Desulfitobacterium hafniense DCB-2: one gene and its partners. The protein of the gene in region 2 interacts with the protein of the main gene of each other region in a pairwise test. Links are inferred from orthologs where the notes say so. Each region holds a gene or a part of one and is shown on either strand. Other genes may lie near its edges. The genes, in order: DHAF_RS20525, DHAF_RS12410 and sfsA.

The links.
Region 1: the proteins of DHAF_RS12410 (region 2) and DHAF_RS20525 interact in binary tests that used the Escherichia coli proteins (3 or more experiments, as listed by UniProt). The link is inferred for Desulfitobacterium hafniense DCB-2 from one-to-one orthologs.
Region 3: the proteins of DHAF_RS12410 (region 2) and sfsA interact in binary tests that used the Escherichia coli proteins (3 or more experiments, as listed by UniProt). The link is inferred for Desulfitobacterium hafniense DCB-2 from one-to-one orthologs.

The regions. Positions count from the first base shown.
Region 1 is NC_011830.1:4,363,372-4,366,505, reverse strand. The notes cover bases 158-3,134. They hold DHAF_RS20525 (sulfate/molybdate ABC transporter ATP-binding protein), read left to right. Parts: upstream 158-1,097; coding sequence 1,098-2,171; downstream 2,172-3,134. Other genes in these bases: DHAF_RS20520 (ROK family transcriptional regulator), read left to right, coding at 2,226-3,134; cysW (sulfate ABC transporter permease subunit CysW), read left to right, coding at 241-1,101; cysT (sulfate ABC transporter permease subunit CysT), read left to right, coding at 158-226. In the rest of the region: more of cysT, read left to right, coding at 1-157. UniProt on the Escherichia coli protein: Part of the ABC transporter complex CysAWTP involved in sulfate/thiosulfate import. Responsible for energy coupling to the transport system.
Region 2 is NC_011830.1:2,701,797-2,704,920, reverse strand. Bases 128-3,094 are described here. They hold DHAF_RS12410 (glutamate-5-semialdehyde dehydrogenase), read right to left. Parts: upstream 2,255-3,094; coding sequence 1,001-2,254; downstream 128-1,000. Other genes in these bases: proB (glutamate 5-kinase), read right to left, coding at 2,374-3,094; DHAF_RS12415 (hypothetical protein), read left to right, coding at 188-799. Also shown: DHAF_RS12420 (amidase domain-containing protein), read left to right, coding at 1-74; more of proB, read right to left, coding at 3,095-3,124. UniProt on the Escherichia coli protein: Catalyzes the NADPH-dependent reduction of L-glutamate 5-phosphate into L-glutamate 5-semialdehyde and phosphate. The product spontaneously undergoes cyclization to form 1-pyrroline-5-carboxylate.
Region 3 is NC_011830.1:1,130,874-1,133,977, reverse strand. Bases 143-3,089 are described here. They hold sfsA (DNA/RNA nuclease SfsA), read right to left. Parts: upstream 1,986-3,089; coding sequence 1,299-1,985; downstream 143-1,298. Other genes in these bases: DHAF_RS05180 (helix-turn-helix domain-containing protein), read left to right, coding at 2,689-3,089; DHAF_RS05185 (helix-turn-helix domain-containing protein), read left to right, coding at 2,135-2,674; DHAF_RS05195 (DegT/DnrJ/EryC1/StrS family aminotransferase), read left to right, coding at 143-1,206. Outside these bases: more of DHAF_RS05195, read left to right, coding at 37-142; more of DHAF_RS05180, read left to right, coding at 3,090-3,104. UniProt on the Escherichia coli protein: Binds to DNA non-specifically. Could be a regulatory factor involved in maltose metabolism.

The DNA of each region.
Region 1 (3,134 bases), 1.7 Mb from region 2 along the record:
CCTGGCTTTTGCCCGCTCTCTGGGGGAATACGGCTCAGTTGTCTTTATTTCCGGCAATATGCCCATGTATACGGAAATCACCCCTCTGCTTATTCGGACCAAGCTGGAACAATACGATTATGCCGGTGGTACGGCCATTGCCGCTGTGATGCTGGTGATCTCCTTTATCATGCTGCTGGTGATCAATCTCATTCAGTGGTGGTCAGGCAACCGGGATAAGGGCTGATAAGGAGAGAGAAGATGAAGAGTAAGAAAAACAGTAAGAAAAACAGAACTCCCGGGTCCCACGCTCAAGGGATTCAATGGCTGCTGACCGGCATTGCTTTGCTGTTTTTTATCACCATGCTGATCTTACCCCTGATCCTGGTGTTCACCAAAGCCTTTGAAAAGGGGGCGGGAGTCTATCTGGCCGCCATTCAGGACCCGATGGCCCTGAAAGCTATTCAGCTGACCCTTCTCACCGTAGGGATCGCGGTGCCTGTCAATACAATTTTTGGCTTGGGGGCCGCCTGGGCAGTGGCCAAGTTTCAGTTTAAAGGCAAAAATCTGCTTCTGACCCTGATTGATCTGCCTTTTGCCATTTCCCCCGTGGTTGCAGGATTAATTTTCGTGCTGCTGTTCAGTACCACCCATGGCCTGCTGGCTCCGTTTTTGACGGCCTGGGGACTGAAGATCATTTTTGCCCCTCCCGGGATTATTCTGGCCACTTTATTCGTCACTCTGCCCTTTGTGGCCCGGGAGTTGATCCCGTTGATGGAGGCCCAGGGAACGGCAGAAGAGGAAGCGGCTTTGACCCTGGGGGCCAGCGGCTGGCAGACTTTTCTGCGCATTACCCTGCCCAATATCAAATGGGCTCTGCTTTATGGCATCATTCTGACGGCAGCCAGAGCGGCCGGGGAATTCGGGGCGGTCTCCGTGGTCTCCGGTCATATCCGGGGGCTGACCAATACCATGTCCCTCCACGTGGAGATCCTGTACAACGAATATCAGTTTTCCGCTGCTTTTGCGGTAGCCACCCTGTTGACGGTAATTGCCATCATCAATCTTTTGGTCAAAAACATTGCCGGCTGGAAAATCAAGCGGATGGAGGAAAAAACATGAGTATAGAAGTTAGCCAGGTCAGCAAGACCTTTGACACCTTTACGGCTTTGCATGAACTCAATCTCAAGATCCATACCGGTGAACTGGTGGCTCTGCTCGGCCCCTCCGGTTCCGGCAAAACTACGTTGCTCCGGATTATCGCCGGCCTGGAACCCCCGGACACCGGCAGCATTATTTTCGACGGGGAAGACAATACGGAAAAAAGTACCCAGGACCGCAAAGTGGGCTTTGTGTTTCAGCATTATGCCCTTTTTAAAAACATGACGGTCTTTGAAAATATCGCCTTTGGTTTAAAGGTCCGGCCGGCCAAGCTCCGCCCTAGCAAAGAAGTGATTCGCCAAAAGGTTCAGGAACTGCTGGCCCTGGTGAAGATGGAAGAGCTGGCTAACCGCTATCCGGCTCAACTTTCCGGTGGTCAGCGCCAAAGAATCGCTTTGGCCCGGGCTCTGGCGGTGGAGCCCAAGGTTTTATTGCTGGATGAGCCCTTTGGAGCCCTGGATGCCAAAGTCCGTAAAGATCTGCGGCGTTGGTTGAGAAAGCTCCATAACGAATACCCGATCACCAGTGTGTTCGTGACTCATGATCAGGAAGAAGCTCTGGATGTGGCCGATCGCATCGTCATTCTCAATGAGGGAAAGATCGAACAGATTGGAACCCCGGAAGAGGTTTATGACAATCCGGCTAATCCCTTTGTCTACAACTTCCTGGGCAATGTCAATTTGTTTCACGGCCGGATGCACGACGGCAAAGTGGAGCTGGGCTCCCTGCAACTGGAGGCGCCGGAGCATGCCGGAATCGGCAACGCAGACATTGTCAGCTATATCCGCCCCCACGACATTGAAATTTGTCTGGAGGATGAAGGCAAAGGCTTTATTGCCGCGGAGATTTTCTTTATCCGGGCGGTGGGACCCATCGTCAATCTGGAATTAAAGCGTTTGGATAACGATGAGTATATCGAAGTGGAAATCAGCAAAGAGGTCTATAGAAGTCTGAAGCTGAAGGCCAAGCAGAAAGTCTATCTCCGGCCCCGTGATTTCAAGGTGTATGTTCCTGAAGATTATGTTATTTGATATATTTTTTTACGGACTTGTTGCTAATTCGGTTAAAAGTTCTGGAGAAAAGAGATGAGGACAGGAGTGCTGATTTATAAAGATGTTTTAAGCAGCTTGAGTCCGGAAGCTAAAAAGATATTGGGCCTGATCCTGCATAAGGGAGGGATGACTAAAAGTCAGCTGGCCAAAGTGGCGGGATTAAAGCTTACCACCCTGAACCGGATGATGCTCCCTCTGGAGAAGGCGGATCTCATCCTCCCCACGGAAACCGGTGAGTCCACCGGCGGTCGGAAGCCGGTCATTTATGATGTAAATCCCCGCCGCTATTATGTGATCGGGATTGATATTTCCCGCCTCTACTCCCAAGTTGTTTTGACCAACCTGAAAATGGAGCTGATCGAGAAAGACCGCTTTGATATGGACCGGAATTCTTCGCCGCAAGCCACTCTGAACCGGATTCTGGACTGGATAGGAAGGGTTATGGAAAAGCGGGGGCACGGATATGTGATCGGCGTTGGGATCGGTACGGTGGGGCCTTTGGACCGTCAAAGCGGCATCATCCTCAACCCGGAAAACTTTGAGGCCCAGGGTTGGGAAAATATTCCCCTCAAAGCTATCGTGGAAGAACGAACGGGCTTGCCGGTCATCATCGATAACGGTGCCAATGGGGCGGTTCTGGCAGAAACCCGTTACGGGAGCGGCAAAGGGATGAAAAGCGTGATCTATTTGAATTGCGGGGTGGGAATCCGAACCGGCGTCATCTCCTCAGGAACTCTGGTCAGGACAATCAATGATGCAGATGATACTTTCGCCCATATGGTGATCGATGTCAACGGTAAACCATGTCATTGTGGCAATCAGGGCTGCGTTGAGCGCTACTCCTCGATTTACGCTATTATGGAAGCCCTTGCTGAGGAAATGCCCCAAGGGAAGGACCGCCGAAATCACAAGGCCGATCGCCCGGTCTCCTATCTGGAGCTC
Region 2 (3,124 bases):
ACAACGACAATGATCCTGTTGACAATATGGCTCCTGGTGGAAGTAAGCGCACCATATATGTATATAATTATTAATTTTTTTTACAACTAACCACTTGGGGCTGCCGCAACGTTGCGGCAGCCCTTTCTTTTTAACTGAAGGTGTAGCTACAAAAAAAGAGTTTTCTAACCAAGGAGGAGTCAAGAAAGTGTTGAAGGATAAAAAAATTATGCCCGGAGTGACTGCTGTTATAATACTTATTGTCATAGCAGCAATAAGTATTAGTTTTATATCGGGCCCAAAAGAAGGTGAATATAAGATACCGATTGAACCCACTATTGCCGAATGGTCATCCGATCAGAATATGGGAGCGCATCTGCCCATCCTCGACTATGCTTCCGATAATATCGTAATTTTTCATAGCTATTTCGGACTGTTTGTCTATAATCTTGATTCACAAAAGCTTATACGCAGCCTAAACTTACAGTCGATCGGCTGTGCGGACGATTCCTGTGTTGTCTCCGTTAGCAAAGACGAAAATACAGTACAGCTCCATCCTGGTGACAGTGAAAGCATGTACGTCTATACAATTTCAAAGAATAACCTGGTGAAAGCAGCTTATAAGCCGATGGAAGAACCGTTTGATGGATTGGTCTCAATCCTGGATGTGATGGATTTTGATAAAATCGGCAATTACAGTCACAATGCCGTTATATTCAATAATGGTGAGTTTGGCTGTTTGCGTGCATCTGAATGGACAGTGAGTTCTCTAACTTATGTTCGTGGAGATAGGGTTCACGAATTGTTTAAACAAAAATAAATGAATCTATATTGCAGAGATGCCGGCGAAGGAAAGAGTGCTAAAGACAGGAGAGAAGCAGGTGTGTAAGGGGTGTGACACACCTGCTTCTCTTCGCTGGCTATTCTTCCATGATATCGACCATCTTGTTGACATAGCGGTTGAGAAACTGAGTAATAGATTTAAAAACACCTTATTGCCTTAATTTTTAATGGAGATGCCTCAAGTGACAATATGATCCTCACCATAGACCATATATTTCATAGTGGTCAGCGCTTGCAGCCCCATAGGTCCCCGAGCATGAAGCTTCTGGGTGCTGATGCCGATCTCGGCCCCAAAGCCGAAACGCCCGCCGTCGGTGAAACGAGTGGAAGCATTAACGTAAACAGCCGCGGCATCCACCTCATTTAAGAATCGCTGAGCTGTGGTGTAGTTCTCGGTGATAATCGTCTCTGAATGCTTGGTTCCATACTGATAAATATGGTCCATGGCTTCATCCACACCTTGAACCACCTTGGCACTGATGATCAGATCCAGATGCTCTATTCCCCAATCCTCTTCCTTGGCTTTGGCAGCGTAAGGCAGGATGGCACAGGTCTTTTCACATCCCCTTATTTCCACCCCATAATCCCGGAATTTTTCTCCCAGCAGAGGCAGAAATTCCTGAGCTACCGCCTCATTCACCAAGACAGCCTCCAGAGCATTGCATACGCCGGGTTTTTGGGTTTTGGCATTGAAGACAATGCTGACCCCTTTAGCCAGATCGGCTTCCCCATCGACATAAGCATGGCATACTCCGGTACCGGTCTCAATGACGGGAACAGTGGCTTCCTTGACTACAGTCTCAATAAGCCCTGCCCCCCCTCTGGGGATGATGACATCCACATAGCCGTTCATTTTCATGAGCTGCTGAACCCATTGCCGATTCGTATTCTCCAGGAGTTGAATGCAGGCTGTGGGCATGCCCTGGCTTTCCGCTGCCCCAGCGATCACCTTGCTCAGAATCTTATTGCTCTCAATAGCTTCGGAGCCTCCCCGGAGAATGACCGCATTGCCGGACTTCAGGCAGAGAGCCGCCGCATCCACTGTCACATTGGGGCGGGCTTCATAGATCATAGCCACCACACCTAAGGGGACCCGGGTACGCTGAATGCGCAAACCATTGGGACGGGTCCAGAACTCCCCTTCCCCTACCGGATCGCCTAAATTCACCACTTCTTTAAGGGCATCACTCATTTGGCGAATTCCTTCAGAGGTCAAAGCCAGGCGATTGACCAAGGATTTTTTGGTTCCCTTTTGAATAGCTGCCTCTACATCTTTCCGATTGGCCTCCAAAATTTTTTGTTCATGATTCAGCAGAGCCTCCGCCATCGCCAGAAGAGCCTTGTTCTTAGCGGCGGTGCCGGCATAAGCCAGCTTGCGGGCGGCATCTTTGGCTTTTTGGCCGATTGTGATCAGTTCCGGTGCAAAATCCATCCTCATCGACTCCTTTCAATCTGAATTCAGTTACCCAACCCCAGCAGTTTTTCCATCCCCTGCCGGTATATCCTCGGCAGGTACAAAGAAAACTGAAAAACGGGACCTGTCCCCTTGATTCATTCGATCATCAAGGTCATATTATCGCGATGAACGACCTCTTCACCCTCTAGATTGGGGATGGTGGCCAACATCTCTTCCGAGTGCTTGCCACGGACTTTCTCTAACTCTTCACTGCTCAGCTCCACTAAGCCGCGAGCCACCTCAATTCCGTCCGGGTTATTGATGCGTACCAGTTCTTTTCGTTCCCAGACACCGTCGATGCCGGTAATGCCTGAAGCCAGCAGGCTTTTTCCTTTGAGTAAAGCCTTTACGGCCCCCTCATCAATAAAGATGCTTCCCTCGGATAGGCCGCCATAGGCGATCCAGCGTTTCTTGCCCATAATGCGGTGGGCAGCCGGGAAAAAGTAGGTGCCTAAAGGCCGCTCCCCTTGAATCAGTTCAATGATTTCTTCCATGCGCTTGGAGTGCAGGAGGAACATCCCCATACCAAAACGGGTGGTGATCTCCGCTGCCTTTAGTTTGGTCACCATCCCGCCTGTACCCATGGAGCTGCCCGCACCTCCGGCGATGTGCATAACTTGGGTCAAATCCTCCACTTCCTCAATGAGCTCTGCCTGAGGATTGAGTTTGGGATTGGCAGAATAGAGTCCGTCCACATCCGTGAGAATCACCAGCAAGTCTCCATGAACCAAACCCGCCACCAGGGCGGAAAGGCGGTCATTATCCCCGAAACACAGCTCTTCCACCGCCACAGTATCATTTTCATTGATAATCGGAATCACCTGATAACGCAGCAGCTGCTCTAAG
Region 3 (3,104 bases), 1.6 Mb from region 2 along the record:
TTGTGTGGTATAGTAAGTCTTGGAGGTTGATACACAATGAATAATCGAATGATTCCTTTTTCACCACCTGATATAACCGACCTGGAAATCAACGCTGTCGTGGAGGTCCTCAAATCCGGCTGGATCACCAGCGGCCCGAAGGTTCATTTACTGGAAGAGAAGCTCCAGGAGTATTGCCAGGCAGATCATGCTGTTGCCCTTGCCAGCAATTCTCAGGGGCTGGATCTTATACTTAAAGTACTCAATATTTCGGGCGAGGCCGAAATTTTAACAACTCCCTATACTTATGTGGCTACGGCCAATGCCGCCCTCCATCGCGGCATTAAACCTACCTTTATCGATCTGAAAAAAGACAGCTTCTTTATGGATGAGGAAAAGCTATACGATGCCATCTCTGATAAGACCAAGGTCATCCTCACCGTGGATATCGGCGGTGTTCCCATGGATTATGACGTGGTCAGAAATATCCTAAGGGAAAAGAATCGGGAGGATATTCTGCTGATATCCGATTCCGCCCACTCCATTGGCGCTGCCTACAAGGGAGCTCCCGTAGGAACGCAATTTGATTTCCATGTCTTCTCCTTCCATGCTGTTAAGAACTTGACCACCGCCGAAGGGGGAGCCATTACCTTTAACGGTGATCGGGAAAACTTAGCCCAGGTCTTCAAGTACAGTTCCTTGAATGGACAAACCAAGGATGCCCTATCCAAGATGAAAGCGGGAGCATGGCGTTACGATATCTTAACTGACGGATTGAAGTGCAATATGACCGATATTGGGGCTGCCATTGGCCTGGTTCAACTGGATCGCTATGATAAAATTCTCGGCCAGCGAAAGAAGCTCTCCCACATCTATCATTCCATCCTCTCGGAAAAAGAGTGGGCACTCTTACCCTTATTGGAAAATGATATCATGGAAAGCTCCTATCATCTCTATCCTTTGCGAATCCAAGGGTTCACCGAGGAGCAACGGGATCGGGTGATTCAAGAGCTGGCCGAAATGGGCATAGCCACCAATGTTCACTATATTCCCATCCCCATGTTTACTTATTACAAAGAGTTGGGCTATGATATTCAGGATTACCCCAATACCTATGCCCAGTATGCCAATGAAATCACCCTACCCCTCTATTCCATCCTGACCTCCGCTGATTGTGAATACGTGGCGGAGAACGTGATTAAAGCTGTTGAAAAACATAGGAAATAAAATAGTACAGCCAGCAAATCTTTAATCGATCTGCTGGCTGTACTATTTTTGACTATCTATTAAGCTCCCGCATTTAGTATTGACTTTTCGCTTTAACCCTCAACTAATTTGACCGTCACAAAATCCCCAGCCTCTATAGAATCTTCCGTGACCTCGCAGTCCAGAGCGAGAATTTTTACTCCCTGCTTTTCAGCCTGAATCAATGAATCCCCAAAGGCTTGGTGGGTCTTGATGTTGGGGGTGAAATAGTGAATATCTTTCATTTGAATGATGAACACCACATAGGCTTCATACCCTGCAGCCACAGCCTGGCTCAACTCGCGCAGGTGCTTAACCCCCCGTTCTGTGGGGGCATCGGGAAAGAGCGCAACTCCCTCTTCCTCTAAGGTTACCCCTTTCACTTCAACAAAGATTTTTCTCTGTCCTGCCTCCAGATAAAAATCAAAGCGCGAATTTCGAAAGGTCTGCTCCTGCTTAATATGCTGAAGCTCCTGAAAATACCCTTTCTCCAACCATTCACGAAACACCTTGTTCGGCACCTGACTGTCCATGTTAATCAGCCTATTCCCTTTGCGAACTCCGATCAGGTCGTATTTTGTTTTCCGATGCTCAAAATCCGCTTCTTGAAGGAAAACCGTCACTCCCGGTATTAATAATTCCCTGCAGCGGCCTGTATTTTTAACATGACAGATTTCCTCTTTACCGTCGATTTCCACCTTAGCAATGAACCGATTGGGACGAGAAAGAAATTGTCCTTCTCTGATATTGGTGTACTTCATAATCCTCCTAATTGGATACCGTTGATATTTTTGAACTTTTTGTGAATATTCTTTATCTTTCTTCAATTCTACTACTTGTCTACTACAATAATTTCTCAAAATCAGTTATAATGTCCCTAACAAAATTATATGTTGGGGGAGGAATCTTTTTGGCTGATTTAGGTTCGGCAATCCGTTTTATGCGCAAAAACCAAAAACTAAGTCTAAAAGATGTTGCTGAGAAGACAGAACTAACGATAAGTCATTTAAGTCAAATTGAAAGGAACCTGGCTAGCCCCTCCCTGATCACCTTAGAAAAAATAGCCTCTGCTTTAGGATACCCCATCTCTTCCTTTTTCGTAAACCCCCAATTCACCTCAACTCATATTCCTGCGGAAGCTCAGAGAACCATTCAAATTAATCCAGGAATGACTCTTCGCTTTTTAATCAATAATGTCGGTCAAAGGAATCAGCTCGGTGCCTATATCGCTGAAGTTGCCGATCTCTCAGAAGAGATTATTATTCACCACGGAACTAAATTAATCTATGTCTTAGAAGGAGAAATGCACTTCAATGTAGCTCAAAAGGAATTTTACCTTACTGAAGGAGATTCCCTCTTCTTTAATGGCAATGTTCCTCACTGGATAAGCCGCAAATCCAAGTCAAAACTTAAACTTTTCGTGGCCACAACTCCACCTGAAATTTTCTAAGGGGGCGGTAATTCTTGATTGAGGTCGGTGAATTCATACGCGCCATACGAAAAAGGCGCAACCTTACAACCACCCAATTGGCGGATCAATTGGATTTGAGCAACGGCTATATCAGCTTGATTGAGAGGAACATCGTCAGCCCTTCCCTGGCCACTCTTAAAAGAATTGCCCAAGCGCTCAGTGTCCCTCTGGAGTCCTTCTTCTTGGATCCGGATACAGAAATTATTTATAGTTATCTTAAGAAAGATGAACAGCAGTACATTCCTGCTGAAGGCAGAAATTGGCGCTTACTGATTGATCATTCTAAAACCAATCTTATGGGTGCCTTTGTTGTGGACTCAACGGCTGTGGATAAAAACGTCTATTCCCACCAAGGTGTGGAATTAATCTATGTTCTGGAAGGCGAAACTTCGCTTAACATAAGTAAAGA